Regions from separate parts of the Exiguobacterium sp. s101 genome, predicted to be linked through region 3. Evidence: riboswitches for the same ligand, from Rfam matches in the RefSeq annotation. Region 3 holds a riboswitch; each other region holds the start of a gene.
What was found. A riboswitch is a leader RNA that binds a small molecule or an ion and turns the genes downstream of it on or off. The one in region 3 is predicted to bind S-adenosylmethionine.

Region 1 (10,062 bases), on a different contig from region 3:
AATTGTCGTCGCGGAGAGATGTTCTCCGGTCAATGCGTTCGCAAGTGCGACGATTTGGTTGATTGATAAGCCGTTCTTTTCAATATGAAACAAGTGGATTTTTCGAAGCTCTTTTGGAAAGTGCTCACGTACGTCCTCGGGGAAGAGGGCGATGGCTCGCTCGATTTCTCCGACCTGCATAAAATGAAGGCAATCTGCCAAAGTTTGAATTGAAGTTGCGTCGCGCATACGGCCACCCTTTCTATCGCCAACATCGTACGTTGGCTATACAGTCATTTGACCTCATTCTACCAAATGTTTGAAAAGTAAGCTAGGATGGGCACCGATTAAGGTATAATGACGATATCATATACACTCTGTACATAAAGGTGGTCAAGCAATGAATGAATGGATTAGTTCAATTCTTTCGATCGTGGTCGTCCTCGTATTTCTCGTAGGACTCGAACAAGTTGGGAAACGTCTTGGGTGGACAGATGAAACAATTCGAAAAAGTGTACATATCGCAGTCGGGCACTGGTCTCTTTTAGCGATTTGGTTATTAGAGTCATGGTACGTTGCGGCAGTCCCGCTTATCTTTTTTACCTTTGCGAACGCGGTCTTGTTATACAAAAGTCCATCGCCGGTACATCAAACGGAAAGAAAGTCGTTCGGGACAGTTTATTATCCAATCGCGTTACTCGTTATCCTCTATTTTTTCTTTGAGTCAGAGCCGATTGCTTTTTTAGCCGGTTCACTCGTTCTCGCATGGGGAGACGGGATGGCTGCACTCATCGGACGGAAATACGGCACAATCACTTATGACTTATACGGCCAAAAGCGTTCCTTCCAAGGAAGTGTCGCGATGTTCCTTAGTTCATATGCGGTCTTATTTTTATTGTTTTTGTGGAATGATATCGTGATGTGGCAAGTGGTAACTTATGGGTTTATTATTTCCATCATTGCAACGCTGACAGAAGCGATATCGTATCGAGATTGGGATAACTTTACAATCCCCATTGTAGTTGCTATGGCCACATCACTATTGTTATAAACTAATTGTTAATTTGTAAGAAAAACGTTGCTTGTCACGCCCGGTAATCATTTGTATACTGTGTTTCGTACTGAAACCATTCAGGGACGTGCTCGGGATGAATGAAATGGGACCGAACACTGATTAAATAGAAGGTAAAGGATTGAGTGAACGCATGAGCTTTTTACAGCAACTTCAAAGTATCATTCCGACCGAGCGCGTCCTTCAAGACGAGCCATTGTCGGCGCACACGTATACAAAACTAGGTGGAAAGGCAGATTACTTCGTAGCACCACATACGTACGAAGAAGTACAGGCCGTTTTAGAACTAGCCCATCAGGAAGCGATGCCATTTATGGTTCTTGGGTTCGGTTCAAATTTGATTGTCCGGGATGGGGGAATCCGCGGAATCGTTTTAAATTTGAATGAATTAAACACGATTCGTCGTGATGGCGATCAAATGATTGCACAAGCTGGAGCAGCGATTATTGATGTTTCTCGTCAAGCGCTTGCAGAGAGCTTGTCTGGTCTTGAGTTTGCTTGTGGTATTCCTGGAACGGTCGGTGGTGCGGTCTATATGAATGCTGGTGCATACGGAGGAGAGACGAAAGACGTCATTACGTCTGCGACGGTATTGACACCGGAAGGCCAAGTACTTCATTTGTCAAAAAACGAACTGGAACTTGATTACCGGACGAGTCGTGTATCTAAAGAGGGATTGATCGTATTAGAAGCGACGTTCGAACTCGAACCGAAGAACTACGAAGTGATCAAAGAAGTGATGGACGATTTGACATATAAACGTGAATCGAAGCAACCGCTGGAGTATCCTTCATGCGGAAGTGTATTTAAACGCCCACCTGGCTATTTTGCCGGCAAGTTGATTCAGGAATCAGGTCTACAGGGTAAGCGAATCGGAGGAGCAGAAGTATCGCTCAAGCACGCCGGATTTATCGTCAATATTGACGAGGCGACAGCGACAGAGTACATCTCGCTCATTCGTCACGTCCAAACGACCGTCAAAGAAAAGTTCGAAGTGGAGTTAGAACCGGAAGTGAAAATTATCGGGGAAGACATCACCGTTGAGAATGCATAATGAAAGAAGGAATCGGACGACTTCGTTCGATTCCTTCTTTCATTTATAACAAAAAAGCAACGAGAACGGGCATCTCGTTGCCTTAGATTTATGCTTGTGTTTGTTTTGCGACCGCTTCATGAGCAGGAACGAACGGATATTCCAGATCACGAGCGACCGCTTCATATGTGACAGTCCCTTTGATGACGTTTAAGCCTTTGAGAAGTGAACCATTTTCAAGAAGTGCTTGGAATACGCCTTTTTGTGCACATTCAATGATATATGGCATCGTCGCGTTCGTCAGACCCATTGTTGATGTGCGTGGTACTGCTCCCGGCATGTTAGCAACGGCATAATGCTGTACACCATAACGTTCATACGTCGGTGCATCATGCGTGGTGATGTGGTCGATTGTCTCACAAATGCCTCCTTGGTCGATCGCGACGTCTACGATGACAGAGCCTGGTGACATTCGTTGTACCATTTCTTCTGTGACAAGCTTAGGTGCTTTCGCTCCTGGAATGAGGACAGCCCCGATGACGAGGTCACTCTCGGCCACTCGTTTGGCGATATTATATTTATTTGAGATTAACGTGTTGATGGTATTTCCAAACAAGTCATCGATTTGACGAAGACGAGCAGGGCTAATGTCCATCAGCGTAACGCTTGCGCCGAGACCGATTGCGATGCGGGCCGCGTTCGTTCCGACGACACCGCCCCCGATGACGGTAACATTCGCACGAGGCACGCCTGGTAATCCTGACATTAAAATTCCTTTCCCACCGTGAGGTTTTTCAAGGATTTGTGCTCCGATTTGGGCAGCCATCCGACCTGCCACTTCACTCATTGGTGTGAGAAGTGGTAACGTCCGATCGACCTCTACTGTCTCATACGCAATTGCTGTTATACCTGAATCGACGAGCGCTTTCGTTAACTCTGGCTCCGCCGCGAGGTGTAAATACGTGAAGAGCGTCAAATCAGAACGGAAATATTGATATTCCGACGGCTGTGGCTCTTTTACTTTAAGTGCGAGTTCGACGCCTTCCCATACTTCTTTCGCTGTTTCGACGATTGTTGCACCTGCATCGATATACTCCATATTCGTGAATCCACTACCGAGTCCGGCGTTCGTTTCGACGACTACGTCATGACCAAGCTCTGTTAGCATAAATGAACCCATCGGTGTTAATGCCACCCGATTTTCGTTGTTTTTAATTTCTTTTAATACCCCGATTTTCATGGAACATTCCCCTTTCATTCCGTTGACACAAATTGTTCACACCCCTAGTATAAATCCAATTGAAAGCGCTGTCTTTATCATGGATTCTAAAAACGAAGACGTTCGCTTTGTGAAAAAACACAAAGCGAACGTCTAGTCTTCTAATCGATATTGACCAGCTTTGATGGCCAAATAAATCATAGCTCGTTCCGGTAATGACACTTGAGTGATATTCGTCAACTCTTCGATGCGTCGAATCCGGTATAGGACGGTATTCGGATGGATGTGTAGGTGGGATGCGACTCGCTTAACATTGCCTTCGAAATAAAAATACCATTCGAGTGTCGTCACGAGTTCGGTCTGATGGGACGAATCGTAATGTTGCAACCGTTCGATGGTCGGATGGGTTTCAAGTCGGAGCCCGATGCGCCGTGCGAGCTCTGGGACAAGTTGATAAATTCCAATCTGTTCGAAAGCACGGGAAGTCGAGAGTTCGAGAGGGAACTTGCGACGCAATGTCGTGACGCGTCTTGCTTCCTCGGCTGCGTCGTATAACATGTCACTCTCAAAAAAGCGTCGACTGATTCCGAGTCGTGGTTCGGATTCGATAAATTTGTCTTGAAGTAACTGTTCGAACCGTTCCGCCCAAGCTAATAATTCCGTCTCTTCATCGGACAGTTCAGACTTCATATAGTGCCAGACGAGTAACTGCTGACCATCGATGGCATGTAAAACGACTTCGATTGCCTCTTGAGTTGCGAGCACATAATGAAGACGCTCAGCGAGTTGAGGGGTGATCGGTTGGGTACATTCGATGATTGTTAGACGACTCGCGACCGCGATAGGTGCGAGTTCATTCAATCTTTCGCGATTAGAATCGGAGAGCGACGAAGAAGCAAGGACATCTAATAAAAAACGTTCAAGCTCGGCACTGATACGACGTTCGTGCATCGCAATTGTCATGAGTAGTTTCTTGGCGATTGTCGCTCCTTCTTGTAGAATTGCCAACTCTTGATTGGTGAACGGATTTGTGCGGGCTAAACTCCAAATATAGCCGAGTACTTCATCATGTTGTTTGATGACGATTGCCGCGCGTTCCCCGAGACCGATGGAGAGCCGCGCTGGGATGACAACGGGTTCATCTTGGACGGTGACTTCTCTTAAAATACCACTCTCCCATAAATCTTCGATCACGGCTTCAGGTACGCGACGACCGATAATGGTCGCGATTCTGGCCGGGTCGGTCGAGTCGGGATGGGTACTATAGGCGAGTAATTGGTGATAGCGATTTTCAATCGTAATAGGTGCTCGAATCGCTTGGCCAATCGCTTCGGCGAGTGTATCGAGTGATTCATATGATTTCTGCAAAAAAGGCATATCGATTCCTCCTCACTCTGAGTATACCGTCTTCTTTGTGAAACTTCACAAAAAGAATCGAGAGTGTGAGAAATGACATACCTTTAACGATTAAATGGGAAAAAACAATCCAACGACAAGGCCGAGTAAAGCCCCAATGATGACTTGGAACGGCGTATGTCCGACAAGCTCATTCAAGAGCGGGGTTTCATGTTTGATCCCCTTAAAGTAGTCATTCAAGAGACGAGCTTGAAACCCGACCGCCTGGCGAACTCCGGTAGCATCATACATGACGATTGTCGCAAAGACGACGGCGAGTGCGAACATACTCGAGTCAATCCCTTCTGCACGACCGATTGCCGTAGCGAGAGCAACGACAGTAGATGAGTGTGAACTCGGCATGCCGCCTGAAGCGAACATGATTTCAATTTCAAAATCCCGTGTTTTAATGAGTTCAGTTACGAGTTTGGCCGCTTGGGCGATAAACCAAGCAAGAATCGCAGCGAGTAAAGGTTCGTTAAACATGCAAGTATTCACTTCCTGTCTGACATAGTACCTTCACTATACCCGAAAGCGTCTCAGATTATACGTTAAGATTTCGTCAAAAAAGGTGCCGCGGATGAGTCATCCGTGACACCTTTTGGTCGATTTTTGTTACCCGACTACTCCTTCAGTTTCCTGAAGTTTCTCTGCAATATTGTCGATGATATAACGGTTGCGTGGGTGTTCTTGACACTCTTTTGAGCATGAACGCATTTGTTTCGGTTCACACTCTTCACAACAGAAATGTTGAACGTTGCACTCCGGGTTGGCACAATTAACGTAACGAACCGTTTCTGTCCCGCAATGCATGCAATGTGAGACGACAGATGGGTTCACCGAGTTGATAGGGACGTTGATGCGCTCATCGAAGACATAAAGCTCACCGTCCCAGTTCTCTCCTTTTGTCGCTTCGTCTTTTCCATACATCGCGACACCACCTTTTAAGTGGAAAATGTTATCGTGACCTTGGTCACGCATATATGCTGTAAATTTCTCGCAACGGACGCCGCCGGTACAGTATGTGAGAAGAGTTTTCCCTTCGTAGAGGTCCTTGTTCTCTTCAAGCCATTCCGGCATGTAACGTGAAGCCTCTACATCAATTTTGATCGCATTTTTAAAGCGACCAAGTTCGTACTCGTAGTTGTTACGAACATCGAGGATGACGACATCATCACGGTTCATCATCTCTTTCCATTCTGCTGGTTCTAGGTATGCTCCGTGTTGTTTCGGCACATCAAACTCACCATCAAAGCGCCACGTCACGAGCTCTTTCTTGTGACGAACAAAAATTTTCTTGAAGGCATGCTCTTCGACTTCATCGATTTTAAACTCAATATCGCTGAAGAGTGGGCTTGCTTTCAAATCATTCATGTATTGCTCGGTTTGTTCCCATGTACCGGAGCACGTTCCGTTGATTCCTTCAGAAGAAATCAGGATACGCCCTTTGATACCGAGATCTTTACAATACTTCAAATGTTCTTGCGTGAGTGTTTCTGGGTCTTCGATATTGACGTACTTATAGTACAGCAAGACCCGCATTGGTTTTGTTTCCATGTTATGTTGCTCCCCTGTGTTCAGTTTTTTGCAGGAAAACGAACGTTGGGTTGTGTCGTTCGACGAATAGACTTGCCTGCAACCACAAGTCCATTATTATATGATAAATATCACGACGGATTTTCGCAAATGGTTTTTAATTTTTTTTGATGAATGCAGGGAGATGCGTCTTCTAAATCGAATTCGGGTAATAGAGTAGTAACAAAAGTTGAAGGTGGAACGACTATGCTCACTTCTCTCCAACAGTACATTATCCAATTGATTGAGTGGCTTCAGAGTTTGCCTGGTGGTCCTTGGGCTGGTCTTGGTGCTCCATTTTTAGAAGCAATCTTCCCTTTTCTGCCACTCGTCTTAATCATTTCTGCGAATGCGGCGACATATGGCTTTTTGTTAGGTGTTCTCTTGTCGTGGATCGGGAGTCTTCTCGGAACGATTGTCGTCTTCGCGGCCGTCCGGTACATCTTCCGAAAACCGATGACACGATGGCTTGAGAAGCATAAGACGGCGATATATTGGTTAGAACGAATTAATCACATGAGCCCGATTTCGCTCGGGTTCTTATATTCACTCCCGTTCATCCCGGTCAGTTTGATTACCTATTTACTGGCGCTCATCCAAATGAAGCTCCGTACGTTCATATTAGCAGCGGGATTTGGTAAACTGCTCGTCGTCGTCATTTTCTCTGTCATCGGAGACCAGTGGGAAGAATTTATTCAAAGCCCGTTTCGCTTGTCGATGCTCGGTCTGCTCTTAGTCATACTATGGGCCATCAGTCGAGGGCTTGAGGAAGTGCTCAAGCGACGGGCGTTCAAGAAACGGAACGAGCAATTGAAACAAGAGATGGTGACCAAACGACAAACACCCCTTTGAGAAAGGGGTGTTTTCGCTTATGACTGATTTTTAAAGCGCGGGAAGTTGAAAGCAATGGCAATCCCTCCGCAAATAAAGAGGAGGAACGGATAGAACATGAACGGGACGAGGTCAGGCGATGCCGTCTCCGTCAACTCTGCGGCAATGAGGAGTTGTGCTCCGTATGGGAGAATCCCTTGTACGCCGCACGAGAAGATGTCGAGCACGCTAGCAGACTTTTTCCGTTCGATGTCATATTCGTCTGCAATGTTCGCTGCAAGCGGTCCGGCTACGAGAATGGAAATCGTGTTGTTCGCCGTCGCCACGTTTGTCGCACTGACAAGACCGGCGATACTCCATTCAGCACCGGCCCGTTTTTGGATGCGTGACGTCAAGGCATCACGTAAATATGCGAGACCGCCGTTATGTGAAATGAGTCCGACAAGTCCGCCCATGAGTAACGTCAAGAACGAGATTTCGGCCATGCCGATCATCCCGTCCGCAATGGCTGTCACAAACGCTGTCACAGATAAGCTTCCGTCAAGTAGACCAATGATACCCGTGAGCGTAATCCCACCTAACAAAACGAGAATGACGTTCAGTCCTGTTAACGCTAGTCCGATCACCGCGAGATACGGAATCAGTTTATACCACTCAAATGCAGCGACATCGACAGTCGATTCACCGTTCGATAAGACGGCGAGTAAAATGGTTGTGATGATTGCGGCCGGTAACACAATCCAGAAGTTCGTTCGGAACTTATCACGCATATTCGTCCGTTGTGTCCGCACAGCAGCGATGGTCGTATCTGAGATAAACGAGAGGTTATCCCCGAACATCGCACCCCCGACGACCGCTGCCGCAGCGATGGCGACGTTGACACCACTCTCTTCATGTATACCGAGTGCGATTGGTGCAAGTGCAGCAATCGTCCCGGTCGACGTTCCCATCGCCATGGAGATGAAGGCGGCAATGACGAAGAGCCCGCTCAAAAGAAGCGATGGTGGTAAGAGAGTCAACGCAGCGTTGACCGTTGCATCGATGGCGCCGATTGATTCAGCGACGGTTGAAAATGCGCCGGCCAGTAAGAAGATAAAAATCATAATGATGATTCCCGGATTGCCGGCTCCTTGAGCGATGCGCTCGACGGTTTGGATAGCATTTCCTTTTGTCATGAATGCTGCAACCATCAAGGCGATGATGGCCGCAACGAGGACCGGAAACTTATAAAAATCCCCGTAATAGACACCCGCTCCGATAAAAAAGAGTAAGAAGACGAGCAACGGCAAGAGTGCCCATTTGTTTGCTGTTGGTTGTTCCAAAATAATCACCTCATTAAAAATAAAAAGGACCCTTTTCTGAGAAAAAGGTCCTTCGTGCGAAATACCCTTTTCATCTTTCGAGCAATACGCCCGCTGGATTTGGCACAGGTTCCCCGCTGCCGAGACTTCACAGGGCCAGTCCCTCCGTCTCTCTCGATAAAAAGTTAATCTATTCAATTAGTAAACACGTTCCCTAACGTACCTGTTTCGAATCTAGTTGTCAACTTAAAAACTCCCCAATTCGATGTGAGAAAGGGGAGTTTACGTCGTTAAATTGTTGAAGTGTGCCACGCGGTTACGTCCTGCATATTTCCCACCGACATACAGCGCACGGTCTGCGTTTCGAATCGTATCATCTAGACGCTTATTTCCAAACGCTTCAATCGTATCGACTCCAATCGACGTGGTCACAGAAATTTCGTATTGGTCGACACAAAATGGTTTTGCTTCGATTTGGTGACGAATGCGCTCTGCGACTTCAATCGCTTGGGTCATATCACACTGGTTGAGGAGTAAAATGAATTCTTCCCCGCCATATCGTGCGGCAAAATCATCTGTACGAAGTACTTGTCGAATTCGTCGCCCGAATTCTTGTAACACGTGGTCACCGACTTGATGTCCATACGTATCATTGATTTTTTTGAAGAAATCAATATCGAGCATGGCGACCGAAATCGGATACATCGAGATATTGGATATTTGTTGAATCCCATATTCATAAAATGCGCGTGCATTTGCGAGAAGCGTCAAACTATCCGTCCGGCTCTCGGTATAGAGACGGTCTCGTTCATGACACCGACTGATGGTCCGATTGAACGACTTTAAGAGTTTGATGATTTCCTGCTGAATGATTTTTGGATATCCATAAACCTGCTCGCCGGTCATGACAATCCATGTACGAATTCCTTCTATTTCTTCCGAGCGGACAGAGACGAAGCTATGATAGTCATTATGGAAAGCATCGGAAAGTGAGGCATCCCATTCAAATCGCATCTCATAGTCGAGGACGGGGTCATTCGGTTGACTGATGTCGAGTAGTGCGTATACTACTGGTCGATCGATTGGTTGACGTGTCTTCAAATCAAAGTAGAGTATACGATCGAACAATCTAAACTCGACATATCCTTCATCGTAGTGATTCAATTGTTCACACTGACTTAAAAAAACTTCGATGGCTTGCGCCTCACTCTGTGACAAGGAGACGGCTTCTTTTGCTTCATCGTATTGTTCGATCAACGATTTGAATGCATCTTGCCGCTCTTTTTGAATGAGGAGCCGCTTAATAAAAAATGTTAATGCAGCCGCGATGCTACTGACGACAAGTAGATTGGTCTCTCGGAACAATGCCGCCGCTAAAATGAAGATCAGACTGACGACGTACGTATAAAATGCAATCTTCATAAAGTCGCTCAAGGCGATGTCGACACGGAACCACCATTTCACCTGATATTTTTGGAACACGGTGTTTAAGAAAATTTCAAGAAACAGTCCGGCGAGTGGAACAAAAGATTCCTGTGAATAAAAGTCAAGTCCGGTCTCGCCACCAATGGCGAGATAGACAGCTGCCGGAATAACAATTTCTAAATAAGCTGTAATGGCGTTCCAAGGATAAGTGAAACGGAATCGACGGATGGCG
Region 2 (10,062 bases), on a different contig from region 3:
TCGAATAAATCATATTTCACAATCGCCTTTCTCAAGGCACCCATATCAAATGAGGCGTTATGTGCGATGACGAGGTCCACTTCCCGTAAAATCGGGTAAAGAGAGGAAAGTACTTCCGGTAATGCCGGCGCATCCCAGACGTCACTCGGACGAATACCATGAACGCGGACGTTGCGCATATCGAATTCTTCTTCCGGGTTGACGAGTCGTTGATCGGTTTCGACGACTTCTCCATTCTCAAGAATGCTCCATCCGACAGAACAGATGCTGCGACTGTCGCGGTTCGCGGTTTCGACATCGAGAGCGAAAATTGAATATTGCATGGTCCACCTTCTTTCTAAGCAATAAAAAAAGTCTAACAGAAAGTTAGACGAATGTCGTGTTTAGGCAGCGACGAGTGTACGGCAAGCTTCCGAACAACGCTCACACGCTTTCGCACAAGCCTGACAATGGTCATGCAGGTGGCGGCCACATTCGACGGCACATGTGTCGCATATTTGGGCACATAGAGAGAGAATTGGTTTAGAAAATGCGGAGTCTGATTCTAAGGCGTTTAAAGCTAGCGTACAAATGTCAGAACATTCCCTAGTTAGTCGGATGCATTCGGTGAACATGTGTAAATCCTCTTCTTGTAAACTTTTTGAGAAACAGTGGTTGCAAGCCCGTAAGCATTCGATCACGCTCGTCAATGTTTCTTCTACAGATGTGCGTTCCATCGGAAGTCCCCCTTGTATGAAAAGTCTATCTACCATTACCCGTTCACTAAGTGGTTGAATCGCACCAGGTCAATAAAAAAGTCACACCTCATCCGAGATGTGACAAATTAATGGAGCATAGGGGGCTCGAACCCCTGACCTCTACGCTGCCAGCGTAGCGCTCTCCCAGCTGAGCTAATGCCCCGTTCGAAATCATTATATCATCCTAGTATTCGCTATGGCAATTCTCTTTTTCATTTTAGGTTTATAAAATTAAAAGCCTGGGAATTTCATGTTAGACGTTATATTAAGAAAGCAGGTGTGCTCTATGGAAATGATTCTCTTGGCACTCTTACCCGCACTCATGTGGGGAAGTATTCCGCTCATCGTGTCGAAAGTGGGAGGCAAACCAATTCAGCAATTGATCGGAACGACCATCGGGGCGATGATCATGGCGGCAGTGATTGCCCTCGTCTTCCGACCGGAGTTCACGACACTCGCCATCGTGACCGGGTTTATCTCAGGGGCGTTTTGGGCGCTCGGTCAATACTTACAGTTTCAATCATTCCAAATCTTAAGTGTCTCGAAGGCGATGCCAATCAGTACGGGCATGCAGCTCGTCGGGACGTCTCTCTTTGGAGTCATCGTTCTCGGAGACTGGCAGACGACGACGGAGCTATGGTTAGGGTTTTCAGCGCTCGTCTTGATCATCATCGGGGCGACGATGACTTCGTATCAACAGAAAAAAGACAAAGATAGTGCCGGCGCCTTGAAAAAGGGACTACTCGTCCTCTTCGTTTCAAGTATCGGTTACGTCACGTATGCCGTTTTGACGAACTACTTTGAAGTAGAGGGAATCACGGCAATCCTTCCACAATCCGTCGGGATGTTCATCACAGCACTTTTCTTCAGTCTTCGTGAGAAAGACGTCAAGAAACTGGATCCGCGTACGTTCAAAAACATCTTGGCGGGTCTTGCCTGGGGGATCGGGAACTTCGGACTTTTCGTTTCAAGCGGAGAAGTCGGGATCGCGACCTCGTTCGCCTTGTCCCAATTGAACGTCGTCGTGGCGACACTCGGTGGTATTTATTTATTGAAAGAAGAGAAGACGACAAAAGAACGCGTCTATGTATTTATGGGAATCGGTTTGATTGTCGTCGCTGGATTTATGCTTGGGATTGCCAAGAGTTAAATCGGGTTTGAAGGAACAAGTTAGTCAGAGGAATTGAAAATCTTCCGTTCCATCCGAGATTGAACAAAAATAAGGACGATTCGACCGACGTTTTCGGGACAATCGTCCTTTTTCCTTCGCTCGTCGTCTTAAATCTAGGAGATCAGGTGAGAGAACTACCGATAGGGATTGCTGAAGGTACATATGTAGCGAAAACGGCAAGTGCGATTGTTAGAAAGGAGAGAGGACACGTTGGAACAATATGAAGCGATTGTAATAGGGGGCGGAGCTGCTGGCTTAAGTTCAGCCCTTGTGTTTGGACGATCAAAGCGGAAGGTTCTCGTATTGGATGCTAATACCGCACGGAACCGTGTGACGCATGCATCGCACGGGTATTTGACACGGGACGGTGTGAAGCCCGAACTATTCAAGTCGATCGGTTTAGTCGAAATCAAGGCATATCCGACAGTAACCTATGTTGAAACCAAGGTTACGGTACTGGAAAAAAGAGATGGCATTTTTACCGTTCAGACCGATAATGGGGATAGCTTTGCCAGCCCGCGTGTCATTGTAGCAGCGGGGATAAAAGAAAAACTGCCGGCAATCAAAGGACTACAGAACGTATACGGCTCAACGGTTTTTCCGTGTCCTTATTGTGATGGTTGGGAGCGAAAAGATGAACCTTTGACGATTTTTGGGAACGAGCCTTGGCTTATTCACTACGTTAAATTGATTTATAACTGGAGTCAGGATCTAATCGTGTTTACAAACGGTGCTGCAACGCTTTCGGAAGAAGATCGGAAAGATTTACTAGGGCACGGTGTGGAGCTTGTAGAAGAGGTGATTGATAAACTTATTTCAACCGAGGGTCAGCTACAAAAGGTCGTTATGACGTCAGGGGAGACGTACCATCGAACTGTTGGGTTTATCATGGATACAGGCGAATATCAGGCGTTTTCTCTAGACCACTTTGGCATCGATTATACAGACATGGGGGGAGTCAAAACTGAAGAAGGAGCGAAAACGACCGTGAGGGGACTATATGTGATCGGAGACACAAAGAATGTGTTCCCTGGATTGCTAAAGGCTTCGAGTGATGGGTATGAAGTCGCAGCTGAAATTAACCATGAACTGGCGATGGAAGATTGGGAACGAGGTGAGGTAACATGACGGAACGAATCTACGATACACATTATCAAGAACAACATTATTTCGGGAATCCATACCCTGAACTCATGGCGTTCTTTAAGGCGTATGAACCGAAAGGGCATGTCTTAGATTTAGGATGCGGACAAGGAAGAGACTCTTTATTTTTAGGAAGGTTAAGGTACACGGTGACAGGCGTCGATATCTCCACTGTCGGGCTCGAACAAATGAATCAAGTCGCCCGTGACGAGCAGTTGAGAGTGACCGGAAAAATAGGAGATGTTTACACTTATCCGATAGATGAGGAATACGATATTGTCCTGTTAGATTCAATGCTACATTTTTATAAAAGGGAGATTGAGGACGAAACAAAACTGCTCCAACGTATTGCTGCGGAGCTGAAGAACGGTGAGGTGTTGGCCATTTTTATGCAACAGTGCCAAAAAAGGGAAACATACTTGAAGCGCGTGCTCGATGAGTTGGAAATCGATTGGGAAATACTTGCTGATAGCTATACAGACTATCCGGAATTCAATGCGCGCTACCATATGTATATCTTGAAAAAGAGCAGTTGAGGGAGTAGGTAAACTATTATTTGAACGCCCCCCGCCTAAGCTTTGCTTTAAGGTGGGGGATCCCCGTATGATCCGACCTATTGATTGAAATCTCGTCAGGCTACCCCGTCTTCTCAACGGTTGAACAAGCAGTGATTCGTTCAGCCTTATACTAAGTTCCGCACTTTACCATATCGATTACTTTTTTCATTTGTATTGTTTGATCCGCCACATCATCGACGACATAAATGCCGCCCATCCACCGAGTACAAGGATATAAATTGCCAAGAAAAACACAAATGCTCCATAGTCTTCGAGCTCTTCGAATGGATTCTGAATAATCATCGGTTCGGATAGTATGCCGACCACCATCAATGGAATGAAAAATAGAAAGAAACGTTTCCAAAAGTAGTGTTTGTATAGTTGTGGCAATGTCTGCTCCATGATCGACCCTCCTCATTGAAATTACACTTATTTACATATATGATAGCATATACACAATTGATGTTGGATGATTGGTCTTTATTTTTTAGCCGATTTCAAATGAAAAGAGGGTGGCCGATTCATTCAGCCGCCCTGCAGTCAATTCATTCATTTGCTATAGTCAGTTCTCCCGTCCCGAACGTCGCGCTGAACGCACGGCACCAGATGACAACTGTGTTGTACTCCTCTAGATTCACATCCGCAGGGACCAAATAGTTTTGATTCCCGATATTCCCTTTTAGCGCCCCTAAACTGACGCCTTCGGTCGTCTCTTGCCCTGGTTTTGTCAAATAGACGAATAAGTCTGGACCGTTCGTCGTCTCGAACTCTTCAAATCGGAGATATGTCCCGTCTTCTGCCTCGACCGAGCGAATCGTCCCGGTCGTCTCATAATTTTTTTCCCCGTCCATGAACACACCCGCTACTTCGGTTGGACTCGGTTGTGCTTCCGGTGACTCGGACGTCTCTTTTCCCGATTCATGAGCTTATAAAAAGACGCGAATCATTCAATTCGCGTCCGTTGAATATCATACTGTCTCGGTCCACTTCTCCTCGATGAACTCGTCGCGTCCCGAGATGGCCCGGTCCTCCTTATAATGCTTCGGATTTTTTTTATGATAGTCCTGATGGTAGTCTTCTGCAGCAAAGAACGTCGTCGCTGGAATTATTTTCGTGACGATCGGGGCCGTGAAGCGCCCGCTCGCCGCCAACACATCGCGACTCATCTCAGCAGCGACTCGTTGTTCTTCCGTATGGTAGAAGATGGCTGGGGCATACTGAGGTCCCCGGTCTTGGAATTGACCACCGTCATCGGTCGGATCGGTCTGAATCCAATACAGTTCAAGGAGACGTTCATACGAGAATAATGCTGTATCATATGTGATTTGAACGACTTCTAAATGACCAGTCGTTCCTGTTTTGACTTGTTCATATGTCGGATTGTCGACTTGTCCACCCATATAGCCGGATACGATGCCTTCAATCCCTGGTAATTCCTCAAATGGTGTCACCATGCACCAAAAACAGCCGCCTGCGAATGTTGCTTTTTTCATTCTGTCGTTCCCTCCAAATCGTCATTCAACAAAAAAGCGCTCACGTCGGATGACATGAGCGCTTTCGTCATATCGTTCAAGGTTTCCCTTGCTGGTCGTAGCACCTTGCCTAAGGCAGGTTGCTGTGAAGTCGCGGAGCCAGATCTCTCGTTCACTCTTGATATCGATATGTAGTTGGTGAGAGCATCATATCATCCTCAAAATACATTCGTCAATGATTCGGTTTTCGTTTCAACTGAAAAACAGTCAAGACGATGATGAATCCAATTAAAGCGATGGAAATGGGTGTACCATAAGGCACATTTTCACCGTATAGTTGTAAGAAAAATAGACCGAACACAGCTAGCAACACGAATATGTAGGATCGTGTCATAGGAACCTCCTGTTTTTTCTTAAGTGTAACAAGAACACATCGACTTGGCGATACGAAAAGGAAATCAGACATAGAGCACGAATAAAAGGGGAGAGATAAAGGAGGAATGTATGATGGAACAAATCCAATTACATGAACTGACGATTGAACGTGCGCATCGTGGGTATAAAGAAGGACAATTCACGGCGAGAGACGTGACCGCCTATTATTTAGGACGGATTGCGACATATAATGAACGGCTTCACGCCGTCATTCAAGTCAATCCAGACGCCCTGTTCGAGGCAGAGGCGGCAGACCGAGCCTACCGAAAAGGGGTACGCAAACCGCTACTCGGCATTCCCCTCTTAATCAAAGACAATATCGAGACGAACGGTCTGATGCGAACGACTGCAGGTGCTGCCGCAATGCGACATCATTTCGCCGGTCGAGATGCCGAGCTCGTCAAACGCTTGCGGGCTGACGGGGCCATCATCCTCGGGAAGGCGAACCTGTCCGAGTGGGCGAACTTTTTAACGGAAGATATGCCGAACGGTTGGAGTGCCGTCGGTGGACAGACGATGAACCCATATGGCGACGGGTTGGATGTCGGGGGATCAAGCTCAGGGTCGGCTTCTGCTGTCGCGGCAAACCTCACGCTTCTAGCAGTCGGATCTGAGACGAGCGGTTCAATCGTCCATCCGAGTGTCCATAACAGCATCGTCGGGATCAAGCCGACCGTCGGATTGATCAGCCGCTCCGGAATCATTCCGATCTCACGTTCTCAAGATACGGCAGGACCGATGGCGCGTACGCTTCGTGATGCGGTCATCGCCTTACAATCGATGTGTGGTGAGGATGAATCGGATCCGGCGACTCTTGAGACACCGGTCGGCCCCCCTTACGTGACATGTCTCGACGTGAGGCAGGCGGTCGGGATGCGCGTCGGGTTCGTCAAACCAGACATTTCAGACGAAGAAGTCGGATTATATGAACAGGCAATCCGATTGTTACGGCAAGCAGAAATCGAACTCGTCGAGGTCACACTGCCGAAGCATACGGCGCTAGAGCAGGCGGACATCCTGTTCGACGAATTCAAGCTCGGGGTCGAGGCGTATCTCGCGAACACGACAGTGCCATTTAAGACGCTTTCTGATTTAATCGAGTGGAACGCGGAACATCCTGAATCGATTCCGCACGGTCAGAGCCTCTTTGAAGAGGCGAACGCCCGATCTGGAAAACTGATTGAATCGAGCTATCTCGACCGTCGCATCGAGGACGTCCGTCTTTCGAAAACAGAAGGGATTGACGCATTGCTTCAAACTCATAAACTGGATGCAATCGTCCTCCCACATGACATGAACTACGACATGGCTGCGAAAGCAGGGCATCCGACGATTACAATCCCTTATCAACTGAAAGAGAGCGGTGCCCCATTCGGCCTCTCGTTCACGGGGACGAGCTATGCGGAGCGTGATTTGATTCGGGTCGCTTATGCGTTCGAACAGTTCATCACACGACCGACACCTCCAGATTATTCGTAAGTTGCACCCGTCTCTCACGTCCGCTACAATGATACGTATGCGGATTAGAGAAAGGACAGATTACAATGAAATCATCTATATACGGGTTGACGTTCGATCAACTCACAAATGAGTGTACGGAAGCGGGATACGGTGCCTTCCACGCACGTCAAGTTTGGGATTCGCTCTACATCGATCGGGTCAAATCGATGGACGACCTCAACGTACGAGACGAGGTGCGCGAGTACTTAACAGAGAAATACGTCATCTCGACTCAAGACCTGTTCGTCAAACAGGAAGCGGGCGACGGAACGGTCAAATTCTTACTTAAATTACATGATGGGCATTACATTGAGACGGTGCTCATGCGTCACAAATACGGACGTTCGGTCTGTGTGACGACTCAGGTAGGTTGCAACATCGGCTGTAGCTTCTGCGCGAGCGGATTGTTGAAGAAGACACGGGACTTGACGGCTGGTGAGGTCGTCGAGCAAATCATGACCGTCCAACACTTCCTCGATGAAGAAGGAGATGGTGATCGCGTCAGCCATATCGTCGTCATGGGAATCGGCGAACCGTTCGATAACTTCGACAACTTGGTCGACTTCTTGCGTGTCGTCAAAGATGAGCGTGGTCTTGCGATCGCTCCGCGTAAGATCAACGTGTCGACGAGTGGGCTTGCGGACAAGATCTACAAGTTCGCAGACCTTGACTTACGCATCAACTTGGCGCTCTCGCTTCATGCGCCGAATGATGAGCTTCGGACACGCATCATGAAAATCAACCGGGCGTTCCCGCTTGATCAACTCATGCCATCGATTCGTTACTACGTCGAGAAGACGAACAAACGAATCACTTTCGAGTATATCCTACTCTCGAAAGTGAACGATTTACCGGAACATGCGGAAGAACTCGCCGATTTGATTGAAGACATCAAAGACAAGTCATACATCAACTTGATTCCATACAACCCGGTCAATGAGCACATCCAATATGAGCGAAGCACGCCTGAGGACATCATGGCGTTCTACGACATCTTGAAAAAACGTGGCGTCAACACAGGTGTCCGTCTCGAGCACGGGACAGACATCGATGCGGCATGTGGACAACTCCGCAGTAAGCATATGAACGTCGAAGGCGCGAAATGAAAAATGGCCTCTCCGAACCTCGGGGAGGCCATTTGCTTATCGTTTTTGTCCGATATATTGAATCACAGCGGATTCACCGTGATGGAGCGTGCCTTCTTCTCGCCATACGACGTTCTCGTTTAAAACGAGAGGGATGAAATCGTCTTCGAGTTGGTGAAACATCTCTTCGGTGTACAGAAGTGAGGCGTCTTTTGGTCCGCCTGTCCCGTAAGCGAGTTGGGTTGTAGAGTAAACTTCTGTTATGAATAGGCCACCAGGTCGAAGCATTTGTCGAATACCGGCGAACACTTTTTCTCTGACATGCGGAGGAAAGTGGCCGAAGATACAGACGACTACGTCATACGCATCTTGCGACCAGTCCGCTTCATTCAAATCGATCTGTTTCGTCTGAAGGGAGACGTTTCGCGAAGCCGCTAATCGCTTCGCTTTCTCGAGCCCTACTTTCGAAGCGTCCCACATCTCGACGTCGAGTCCGAGTGTGGCGAGCCATACTGCGTTTCGACCTTCTCCTTCAGCGATGGCTAACACATGTTTTCCTTCAAGCCGATGTGTTGTGATGAAGTCGAGTAAAAATTGATTTGGTTCCGTTCCGTACACATATTCATCGGTATTATAACGTTCGTTCCATTTAGACAAATGATCCACTCCTCTCACCTTTCCATAAATATATCAAAATGATGTGACTAGGGTGGAAATCCTCTACGATTTTTCGAATTCATGCATAGTCCAGATGGGAGAAGGGAATAGATTTCTGAACTAATGGATAGAGTGGAGGCTAAGTAATGGAAAGAATAGATGCGTCGTTGTGGATTCGGGTACGAAATACGCTTGGTGAAGGTCCTTGTTGGGATGCTGAGTTGAAGCGTTTCTATTGGGTGGATATCGAAGGTCATACGTTATGGTGGTATGACGAGCGAGAAGACGAGATTTCTTCTTTCGAAGTCGGAAAACAGGTCGGTTTCGTCATTCCAAAAGTGACGGATGGTGTCGTCCTTGGTCTTAAAGACGGGATTTATGAATGGGATGAAATCAACCGGGAGTTAATTAAAATTGTCGAATTGGATGACCCTGAAGGTCGATTACGTTTTAATGATGGGAAAGCCGATCCGTACGGTCGTATTTTTGCCGGGACGCTCCACTTGGACGATAAAGAGAATCAGGCATCTCTCTATCGGGTGGACCGCGATGGAACGACGACAACACTTATGGATGAGTTGACACTTTCAAACGGGTTGACGTGGTCTCCTGACCATTCCGTTTTTTATCATATTGATACACCGACCGAAAAAATTCGACAATATGATTTTGACATGAAGACCGGCACATTGTCGAACGGAAAGGTCGTCATCGACTTTTCGGAAGAGGACGGCTTCCCGGATGGCATGACATCGGATACGGAAGGTTTTTTATGGATCGCACATTATGCAGGAAGTAAAGTATCTCGCTGGGATCCATCGACCGGTGAAAAAGTGTTAGAAGTTCACGTCCCTGCCCCGAATGTCACATCATGCGCCTTCATCGGGGATGGTCTCAATCGATTAGCCATCACAACAGCACGTGAAGGGATGGACGAGGAGGCGTTAACCGAACATCCGGACGCTGGATCGGTATTTATTATCGAGACAGATGTGAAAGGGATGCCGCTTTATCGCTTTGGGCGTTGAGGAGGACATACGATGGTGAAACGACTGTTAGTGCGAGCAGGTATTGGATTGGCAGTTGCGGCAGCGGTCAAGGTGGGAATTCAAAAATTACAAGAAAGTCGAGCGCGGGAAGAGGATCATTCTTATCTCGATCCGAAGTGGGACGAGGTCCCGAGTGTCGATTCGGACAAGGACGAGGATGAAGTCGGATTGACGCAGCTCGACTCCATTTATCGAGCCGAGTGGCAAGCAAACGCCTATCCGCGTTCAGAAGCAGAACGGAAAGCGTTGGAAGAAT
Region 3 (10,062 bases):
TGAAGTCGTGGCCGAACTTGAAAAAGCCGGTATCTCATACGTAGACTTCTCAGGTGTTGAACCGAACCCTCGTATCGAGACGGTACGTCGTGCTGTGAAATTTGCCCGTGAAGAAAACATCGATGCCTTACTCGCAGTCGGCGGAGGTTCCGTCATCGACTGTACGAAACTGATCTCAGCGGCAATCCCTTATGAAGGGGACGCGTGGGACATTGTCCTCCGTGAGCATATCCCGACAGAGGCGGTGCCATTCGGGACGGTCCTCACACTCGCGGCGACGGGGTCAGAGATGAACTCTGGGTCGGTCATTACGAACTGGGAGACACAAGAGAAGTTCGGTTGGGGCCATCCGCTCGTATTCCCGACGTTCTCCATCCTTGATCCACGTTACACGGTGTCGGTTCCGAAAGACCAGACGATTTACGGCATCGTCGACATGATGAGCCATTGCTTCGAACAATATTTCCACCCGAACCATGCACCGGTACAGGAACGCATGACAGAAGGTGTTTTGAAAGCGGTCGTGGAATCGGCTCCGAAACTCGTGAACGATTTAGAAAACGTAGACCTTCGTGCCATCATCTTGTTCTCGGGTACGATGGCATTGAACGGTGTGCTTCAAATGGGTGCTGCGGGAGATTGGGCGTCTCATAACATCGAACATGCGGTATCGGCTGTTCACGACATCCCGCACGCAGGCGGTCTCGCGATCCTCTTCCCACGTTGGATGGAACACGTATTGGATGAAGACAACGCAGCACGTTTCGCACGACTCGGTACCGAAGTATTCGATGTCGAGCCGGGTGAACATGACTTGGAGACAGGGAAACGGACAATCCAAGCTGTTCGTGCATTCTTCGACCAACTCGGTGCGCCAAACTCGCTCCGGGACTACGAAATTGATGAGTCGACATTCGATGCGATTCTCGATTCGGCAATGAAGCGTGGTGCATTCGGTCGTTTCCGTACACTTGAACGGGAAGATGTCTCAAAAATCTTAGAACTTAGTAAATAAGGCGAATTCTTGCCTATTTTGCAATAATGATTGAACGAATCCGACGTTTCCGTTTATGATGGGTCATGTATGGCTCTTTTACGAGCGATTTAAAGGAGGAAATGACATGTCAACTGTACGTTTCGATTATTCAAACGCGCTCTCATTCGTAGGGAGGCACGAAATCGACCAAATGCAAGAAACGGTAAAAACCCTTCACTCTGTGATTCACGAGCGAAGCGGAGCCGGAAGTGATTTTCTTGGGTGGGTCGATCTTCCGACCGAATACGATCAAGATGAGTTCGCACGAATCAAAGCTGCGGCGGAACGAATTCGCGAGAATTCAGACGTTCTCGTCGTCGTCGGAATCGGAGGATCTTACCTCGGTGCCCGTGCAGCGATCGAAATGCTTCAACATTCGTTCTTCAACGTATTATCAAAAGAAGAGCGCAAGGCTCCACAAGTATTCTATGCGGGCCACAATATCTCATCGACGTATATGAGAGAATTGCTTCAAGTGCTCGAAGGAAAAGACGTCTCGGTTAACGTCATCTCGAAATCAGGGACGACGACAGAACCTGCGATTGCTTTCCGTGTCCTTAAACAGTTCATGGAAGAAAAGTACGGACAAGACGGGGCGCGTGAGCGCATCTACGCAACGACAGATCGGGCTCGCGGTGCACTCAAGACCCTCGCGGACGCGGAAGGATACGAATCGTTCGTTATTCCTGATGATGTCGGTGGACGCTTCTCTGTCCTCACACCAGTCGGTCTTCTTACGATTGCCGCTGCCGGAATCGATATCGATGCCTTGATGGAAGGGGCACGTGACGCACAGAACGCTTACAGCTCTCCTGAATTGGCAGAGAATGAAGCATATCAATATGCGGTTGTACGAAACGCCCTTTACGCAAAAGGAAAGTCGATTGAGATGCTCGTCAACTACGAACCGGCTCTTCACTACGTGTCAGAGTGGTGGAAGCAGCTTTACGGTGAATCAGAGGGGAAAGACAATAAAGGGATCTTCCCTGCGGCTGTCGATTTCTCGACGGATCTTCACTCAATGGGGCAATACATCCAAGAAGGTCGTCGCGACTTGTTCGAGACAGTCATCCGTGTGAAAGAAGTTCGTCATTCGATGAACGTTCCAGAAGACGCACAGGACTTGGATGGCTTGAACTTCCTTGCCGGTGAAACGATTCAATTTGTGAATGACAAGGCGACAGAAGGAACACTTCTCGCACACACAGACGGCGATGTACCGAACTTAGTCGTCGAATTGCCGGAGATGACCCCCTATCACCTTGGTTACTTGTTCTATTTCTTTGAGAAAGCATGCGCGATGAGCGGTTACATCCTCGGAGTGAACCCGTTCAACCAGCCAGGCGTCGAAGCGTACAAAGCAAACATGTTCGCTTTGCTCGGTAAACCGGGATATGAAGAACAAAAAGCAGAACTCGAAAAACGCTTGAATCAATAAGAAAACGAATCGGTCCGCAAGTCGGGCTGATTTTTTTGTTTGAAACTGGGTGAAGACAAGGTAAAGTGAGAGTAGATAGGGGAAAGAAAGGGATGGACTATGAAGACATTCAAGGATTACTATCATAATCAAGTTGAGCTAAGCTTCACCCATTATCCATTCTCAGACACACCGCTCCACGTCTGGGTCGTCGCCCGTTACGAGGATAAGTGGGTATTGACGAAGCATAAACAAAGAGGACTCGAGTTTCCGGGCGGGAAAGTCGAGCCGGGCGAGCATGAGGACGCCGCCGCAATCCGAGAAGTTTATGAAGAGACCGGTGGAATCGTGAAGACACTACGCTACTTGGGACAGTATCGGGTGCTCGGTCGAGGTGATACGGTCGTCAAAAATATTTACTTTGCAGAGATTGAGCGATTTGAAGATCATCCTGCCGTCGACGAGACGGATGGGGCCGTCTTGATTGATGCATTGCCGGGTAATTTGTTACGCAATCAACGTTATAGTTTTATGATGAAAGACCGAGTCTTACCGGAGACGATGAGGGTTCTACATGAACAACAGTTGGTTTGACCGAGTTGATGTGTTACCACCGTACGCAGGTTATCGGGTGACAAGAGGGTGGTACACGACAAATGATGGAGAAGAGGTCGTAGCGTATTCAATCGAACCAAAACAACCGAATGGGCACGTGTTGATGTACTTACGGGGAGGGACGGCACGAATCGGGGACGTCCGTTTACCGCGGCTCATGCAATTCGCATCACGCGGCTTTCATGTCGTCGCTCCCGTCTATCGTGGCAACCATGGTGGGACTGGAAAAGAGGATTTTGGTGGGGATGACTTGGAAGATGTGCTCTCGCTCTTCGATCGCGTTCAAACGAGCGGACGACCGGTTCACGTGCTCGGCTTTTCGCGAGGCGGAATGATGGCACTATCGCTCGCCTCCGAACGACCGGTCACCACGGTCACATCCTGGGCAGGCGTGACGAACCTAGAATGGACATATGAGGAACAGCGTTCGATGCGGAAGATGTTACGTCGCATGACAGGTGGGGACCCAAGGACAGCTGAGTCCGCATACGTCGAACGCTCCCCGCTCTATAAAGAATGGGAGGCCCCGACACTCATCATCCATGGTACGGATGATGAGCAGGTTCGCTTGCGTCATGCGACAGCTGTCGCTGAGAAGTTAGGGGAGCAGGCTGAATTTTGGGTGGTCCCATTCGGACATCAGCTCCCATTTTGGGATAAATGGGAGACGACAGAGCAGGCGATGGACTGGATGATACAGCAAGAAAAAACACCGACTCATGATTGAGTCGGTGTTTTGATGTAGTTAGATGACGAGTGGACCGGCTGCGATGATTGATTCACTTGCTTTCGTGAAACGCTTGAAGTTCTCTTTAAATTTCATGGCAAGTGCTTTTGCCTCCATGTCGTAACGAGCTGAATCGTTCCATGTATCTCGTGGATTGAGAACAGTACTCGGTACACCTTCGATGGCTACTGGAATCTCGACATTGAAAATGTCATGTTTCATCGTTTCGACATCACGAAGCTGTCCATTGATTGCGGCGTTGACCATCGCGCGCGTATAAGCGAGTTTCATACGTGAACCTTCACCGTATGCACCACCTGTCCAACCTGTGTTGACGAGATAGACATCGACATCGTGTTTTTCAATCAATTGACCAAGCATATCCGCGTAACGCTCTGGTGCGAGCGGGAGGAACGGTGAACCGAAGCAAGTCGAAAACGTCGCTTGTGGTTCTGTGACACCGCGCTCCGTGCCGGCAAGTTTTGACGTATAGCCAGACAAGAAGTGATACATCGCTTGCTCTTTCGTCAATTTGCTGATCGGTGGCAAGACGCCGTACGCATCTGCCGTCAAGAAAACAATTGTATTCGGATGACCTGCGCGTGATGGGAGCATCGCATTGTCGATGAACTCAATCGGATATGCCGCACGCGTGTTTTCCGTTAAAGAAATGTTTTTGTAGTCTGGTGTTCGATCATCGTTTAGCACAACGTTTTCAATCAATGAACCGAATCGAATCGCATCATAAATTTGTGGTTCGTTCTCACGTGATAAATTGATTGTCTTTGCGTAGCAACCGCCTTCAATGTTAAAGATGCCGTCTGGTGACCATCCGTGTTCATCGTCACCGATCAAGTGACGCTCAAGGTCAGCCGAAAGTGTCGTCTTCCCAGTTCCCGACAATCCGAAAAAGAGAGCCGTTTCGTTCGCATCATTGACATTTGCCGAACAGTGCATCGATAACACGTTTTGTTCAGGCAACAAGAAGTTCATGACGGAGAAGATTGATTTTTTGATTTCACCACCGTATTCTGTTCCCCCGATCAGAATTGTACGTTTGGCGAATGAAACGAGAATGAACGTCTCTGAGTTTGTGCCATCGACCGCAGGGTCTGCTTTATAACTCGGTGCATAAATGACCGTAAACGGGTCGAACGCACCTTTCGTCGGCCATTCACGTAAGAAGAGTTGTTTAGCGAATAGACTATGCCACGCATACTCTGTGATGGCACGAACGGGTAAGGTGTAGTGTTCATCCGCGCCAGCCGCAGCTTCAAGATAGTAGAGCTTATCTTTCTTCTCTAAGTGATTGAGTACTTTTTCAAGAAGTGCTGAAAACTTCTCTTCAGCGATTGGTTGGTTGACCTTCCCCCAATCGACAAGGTTGTTGCTGACTTCATCTTGTACGACGAATTTGTCTTTCGGTGACCGTCCGGTAAAAGCACCGGTGCTGACAGATAATGCCCCGTCTTTTGTCAGTACACCTTCACCATTTTGAATGGCTTCTTCTACCAGCTCTGGAACCGTCAAGTTCCGTAACATGTCGGTACGATTAATTAATTCTTCGATTTTCAGGAGCGTTGTCGCCATCCTGAATCCCACCTTTCCCCTAAATAGATGTGGATGAAATCCGCATACTTCCGCAATCAAGATTAATTAGTATGACGTTTTTAATTATATGTGACACACTAATTAAAAACAAGCATTTCTTCTCTATTAAGTAAGCGCTTTCTTACAAGGATAGTTTAACACATTCTCTTATCACAAGGTGTTAAAAAAAAGAAACGAAATAAAAAAATGGTTGAAGATTCACAAACAGAAATGTTTAGCAAGTCTGTGAAAAAATACGAATTCGTTCAATTCCCTTGACATAATCGGATGTCATTTATATGATGGTTTTCGTAACGGATACTCTTATTCTGAGCGGTGGAGGGAACAAGGCCCTACGAAGCCCAGCAACCGTCCGACATGAAGTCTTGTGCGGAAAAGGTGCTATCCTGAAGCGAAGCCATTAGCTTCGAACGATAAGAGGGTAAGGAAGAACGATTCAACCTTTCCCCATGTATGTCATCGGGGGAGGTTTTTTTCATTACCGTCCCAAAGCAACGCGTAAGGGGAACGAGTACCGTCCACATATCACCCTTATTATAGGAGGTTTTTTGAATGTCAAATTTGAACCGTCGACTTTTTACTTCAGAGTCGGTTACTGAAGGACATCCAGACAAAATTTGTGATCAGATTTCTGACTCGATTTTGGATGCCATTTTAGCGGAAGACCCGAATGCCCGTGTTGCGGCAGAAACGTCTGTCACAACAGGTCTTGTACTCGTAGCTGGTGAAATCACAACGTCAACTTACGTGGATATCCCGAAAGTTGTCCGTGAAACAATCCGTGAAATCGGATACACACGTGCGAAATATGGTTTCGATGCTGAAACATGTGCAGTCTTGACATCGATTGACGAACAATCGGTCGATATCGCGCAAGGTGTAGACCAAGCCCTTGAAGCTCGTGAAGGTCAAATGACTGAAGAGGAGCTTGATGCAATCGGGGCAGGAGACCAAGGTCTCATGTTCGGATACGCAACAAACGAGACACCTGAACTCATGCCCCTCCCAATCTCGTTGGCACACAAGTTGTCACGTCGTCTTGCGGAAATACGTAAGAACGGTACGCTTGAGTACCTCCGTCCGGATGGGAAAACACAAGTAACGGTTGAGTACGATGAGAATAACAACCCTGTTCGTATCGATACAATCGTTATCTCGACGCAGCATGCAGAAGAGATTACACTCGAGCAAATTCAAGAAGACTTGAAAAAATATGTCATTGAAGCAGTCATTCCGGCTGAACTTATCGATGCTGAAACGAAATACTTCATCAACCCGACTGGTCGCTTCGTAATCGGTGGACCACAAGGGGATGCAGGTTTGACAGGACGTAAAATCATCGTCGATACGTACGGTGGATACGCTCGTCACGGCGGTGGTGCATTCTCTGGTAAAGATCCGACAAAAGTTGACCGTTCAGCGGCATACGCAGCCCGCTATGTAGCGAAAAACATCGTTGCAGCAGGACTTGCGGATAAAGCGGAAGTACAACTCGCGTATGCAATCGGGGTTGCACACCCTGTATCAATCGCTGTCGATACATTCGGCACTGGAAAATTGAGCGAAACAGAACTCGTTGAACTCGTTCGTGAGAACTTTGACCTCCGTCCGGCAGGTATTATCAAAATGCTCGACCTTCGTCGCCCGATCTACAAACAGACAGCAGCTTACGGTCACTTCGGTCGTACAGATGTGGAACTCCCTTGGGAGCAAACAGATAAAGCAGCAGTTCTTGAAGAAGGCGCGAAGCGTTTCGTGTAATCAAAAACGACCTTTCCGCGGAAAGGTCGTTTTTTTTGGTTCATGTAGTTGGTGGTGTCTGTTTATTTTCGTCTGACTCAGAATCGTTGGAAGTTGTTTCTTGTCCGAGAGCTGTATCTTTCGCTTCGACGACCTTCTCACCGATATCTTGTAAATCAGACTTGGCTTCTTGTGCCGTATCAACGATTTTATTGACGTCTTCTTTAACTGTATCTACTTCTCTGACGACTTTTTCATATACGTTCTGAACGTCTGTAGATACTTCCTGAATTTTGCCGGAAGCCGTCTTCACTTGTTCAATAACCTGTGAGGCTTTACCAGCAGGGTCTTGTTTCATTTCATTGACAATGCCGCCGACCGAAGATTTTGCGCTCGAGAGGGATTGTTTCGTATGATCTCGATTCGAGGAGCTAAGTAATGCGAGGAGACCGCCGACAAGTGCACCGAGTAACATGCCGGTCACGACGTTTATTTTCGGACTTCCCGCGTTCATTTGGTCAAATTGACGATTTGGGTTCTCTGTTTGTTCGACTTTCGGGTCATGCTCTAATTTTGGTTCCATGTTGTTCCACTCCTTCATTTGATTGGCATTGCTAGTTTTATACCCAAGTCGAATGCTGAGATAACGTTTTATAATGAATCGTCATGAAAAAGAAATGTAGTGCAGGATAAAAACACTATGATAGGGAATGATACAAATAGATTGGCCTAAAGGGGGAAGCGATCATGAATATGCGAGAAGCAGTTCCAGAAGATGCGGCGTTAATTCGAACGATTGCACTTGCAACGATTTCAAAGAATGATTCCAATCGGACAAGAGCGATGGAGCGCGCCTATCGACAAGAAGAGATTGTACGAGCAATCAGTTCAAGTGAAGAAGCACGAGAACAATATTTTATCGTTGGCGAGTATGAAGACCATGTCATCGGATTTTGTCATGCCATCGATCGCGGTGACATGTGGGAGATGCTTCGTCTCTATCTTCATCCCGATCACCATCGGAACGGGTACGGTGCAGATTTTTTAAGGCACCTTCAATCGAAAAAAACACAACCGGTGGAAGTGTACGTTGAAAATTCGAATGACCAGGCGATTGCTTTCCTCTTGCATCAATCATTTAAAGAAGTGAATCGAATTCAAGAAGAGGTCTACGACCAACCGATGGAACTCATTCATCTAAGATATGTCCCGAGCTAAGACTCCAGACGGATTTTGCTTAAACATCAGTTGCGGCTGATGTTTTTTTGATACAATGAATATAGTCTATAAATGAGGTGACGGCAGCATGACATATGAAGAAACACAAAAAGGGGTCATCGTCATCGTTTATCCGCTACAGTTCACATCTCGGATCAGCGAGAATTTTATTCGACGACTTCAAGACGAGTACGAAGTAATTGTCGTCCGCGACCAATCGATGGGCTTGACGGCAGAAGATCATAAACAATTGATCAAACGGGCGTTACGTGAGGCCGGCGAGTATAAATTACCGATTCATGTCGTGGCGTTCAGCCTCGGGGCGCTCTTTACAAACCGGCTTCTTCAGGAGTATGATGTGCCGCTCGGGAGCCTGACTTATATCTCTCCATTGTTTGATTGGCATGCGACTCGTCAAATCGGTGGATTAAAACAAGTCGTCGCGAGTGCAGTCGATCGTTTTCGCCCAGACTTACCACTCGGAATGATGACATTCACCGGCGGCGGCGGCGACGAATCGTCCCGATTTGGTGAAATCACATATGCCCAATATCGGGAAATCGAAGAAGAAATCGTAGAGCATCAAGAAGAAAAGAAACATTTGCCACGTCTCCCGCTCGCTTGTTTCTACGCACCTGATGATCAATTTGCAGACGTGAAGTTGACGTTGAACGTCTGCCGAAAGATTGGTGGAGATCAAGTGTATATCCGTCGATTAGAAGGATTCCCGCATTTTGGGTATGAGCGGTTGAACACCAAATTTGCAGAAACGCTCATGACGTTTTATGAATTGATTCAAGAATAAAAGAAGGCGACTCACAGGAGCCGCCTTCTTTTATTTTGAACGTTTTTCAATCGCCACGATGAATGGAGGGTGGTTGATCTGGTTGATGAAGCCGTAACGCAGTACACCCGCCTGCTTTTGGTCAAGCGACTCCACATAGCGAAGCACATCATCCCGTTCGACCTTCCCGCTCTCATGGCCGTGGTAGATGACGATGACGATGACACCACCGATAGCCATGACCTCTAGTAATTGAGACAATGCGGCAATGGTCGTATTCCCTTGTGTCGTGACGGATTTGTCACTTCCTGGTAAATAACCCAAATTGAAGACGGCTGCGGTGATTGGTCGTGTCTCATTCGCGACGACCGTATGAACCGTATCGTGACTATCATGAATGACGGTCACCCGTTCATAGACACCTGCTTCCTGTATACGTGCACGGGTTGAAGCAACCGCTTCTGTTTGGATGTCAAATGCGTATACGTGTCCCGTTTCGCCTACGGCGTTCGCCAAGAACAACGTGTCGTGCCCGTTCCCGGCAGTCATATCGATGGCGACATGTCCTACTTCGAGGTGGTCATGTAGTAATTGTTTTGCAAATGGTAGTACTCTCATTAATCCCATCAATCTCATCCTTCTTTTTTCCTTGGAAGGAATCACGTCGCTCCAATTCCGCACGAATCTTGTTTAGCACCTGCATCTTGTGACGGCTCCATAATGGACCAATCAATAAGTCAGGCGGACCGTCTCCCGTCAATCGATGGACGATCACCTCGGGTGGTATCCGTTCGAGTTGATCACAAACGAGGGAGATGTATGTGTCTTCCTCCATCAAGTCGAGCAAGCCTTTCTCATATTGACGGGCAAGTGGTGTATGTTTCAAGACGTGGAGCAAATGAATTTTGATTCCT

Region 1: linked by a shared signal. The riboswitch ahead of KNO76_RS07475 (Na+/H+ antiporter NhaC family protein) and the one ahead of metK (methionine adenosyltransferase) in region 3 are both predicted to bind S-adenosylmethionine.
Region 2: linked by a shared signal. The riboswitch ahead of msrA (peptide-methionine (S)-S-oxide reductase MsrA) and the one ahead of metK (methionine adenosyltransferase) in region 3 are both predicted to bind S-adenosylmethionine.

The regions. Positions count from the first base shown of each region.
Region 1 is NZ_JACSKX010000007.1:22,489-32,550, reverse strand. Features, by position in the region: gene KNO76_RS07515 (DUF1836 domain-containing protein) at 1-228, opposite strand, end outside; gene KNO76_RS07510 (diacylglycerol/polyprenol kinase family protein) at 380-1,030, shown strand; gene murB (UDP-N-acetylmuramate dehydrogenase) at 1,185-2,105, shown strand; gene ald (alanine dehydrogenase) at 2,194-3,324, opposite strand; gene KNO76_RS07495 (PucR family transcriptional regulator) at 3,457-4,680, opposite strand; gene KNO76_RS07490 (divergent PAP2 family protein) at 4,771-5,196, opposite strand; gene trhO (oxygen-dependent tRNA uridine(34) hydroxylase TrhO) at 5,314-6,255, opposite strand; gene KNO76_RS07480 (TVP38/TMEM64 family protein) at 6,481-7,125, shown strand; gene KNO76_RS07475 (Na+/H+ antiporter NhaC family protein) at 7,143-8,426, opposite strand; SAM riboswitch class I at 8,494-8,589, opposite strand; gene KNO76_RS07470 (GGDEF domain-containing protein) at 8,688-10,062, opposite strand, start outside.
Region 2 is NZ_JACSKX010000006.1:357-10,418, forward strand. Features, by position in the region: gene KNO76_RS06540 (3'-5' exonuclease) at 1-323, opposite strand, end outside; gene KNO76_RS06545 (four-helix bundle copper-binding protein) at 384-716, opposite strand; tRNA gene KNO76_RS06550 (tRNA-Ala) at 828-900, opposite strand; gene KNO76_RS06555 (GRP family sugar transporter) at 1,024-1,887, shown strand; gene KNO76_RS06560 (NAD(P)/FAD-dependent oxidoreductase) at 2,119-3,036, shown strand; gene KNO76_RS06565 (class I SAM-dependent methyltransferase) at 3,033-3,587, shown strand; gene KNO76_RS06570 (hypothetical protein) at 3,774-4,010, opposite strand; gene KNO76_RS06575 (DM13 domain-containing protein) at 4,154-4,459, opposite strand; gene msrA (peptide-methionine (S)-S-oxide reductase MsrA) at 4,577-5,101, opposite strand; SAM riboswitch class I at 5,169-5,268, opposite strand; gene KNO76_RS06585 (hypothetical protein) at 5,313-5,474, opposite strand; gene KNO76_RS06590 (amidase family protein) at 5,588-6,994, shown strand; gene rlmN (dual-specificity RNA methyltransferase RlmN) at 7,060-8,121, shown strand; gene KNO76_RS06600 (class I SAM-dependent methyltransferase) at 8,158-8,757, opposite strand; gene KNO76_RS06605 (SMP-30/gluconolactonase/LRE family protein) at 8,904-9,785, shown strand; gene KNO76_RS06610 (hypothetical protein) at 9,798-10,062, shown strand, end outside.
Region 3 is NZ_JACSKX010000017.1:1,397-11,458, forward strand. Features, by position in the region: gene KNO76_RS12450 (iron-containing alcohol dehydrogenase) at 1-1,015, shown strand, start outside; gene KNO76_RS12455 (glucose-6-phosphate isomerase) at 1,122-2,474, shown strand; gene ytkD (RNA deprotection pyrophosphohydrolase) at 2,574-3,047, shown strand; gene KNO76_RS12465 (alpha/beta hydrolase family protein) at 3,028-3,795, shown strand; gene pckA (phosphoenolpyruvate carboxykinase (ATP)) at 3,814-5,385, opposite strand; SAM riboswitch class I at 5,707-5,826, shown strand; gene metK (methionine adenosyltransferase) at 5,959-7,167, shown strand; gene KNO76_RS12480 (hypothetical protein) at 7,208-7,729, opposite strand; gene KNO76_RS12485 (GNAT family N-acetyltransferase) at 7,894-8,364, shown strand; gene KNO76_RS12490 (alpha/beta fold hydrolase) at 8,453-9,169, shown strand; gene mnmM (tRNA 5-(aminomethyl)-2-thiouridylate-methyltransferase MnmM) at 9,200-9,775, opposite strand; gene mnmL (tRNA modification radical SAM protein MnmL/YtqA) at 9,729-10,062, opposite strand, start outside.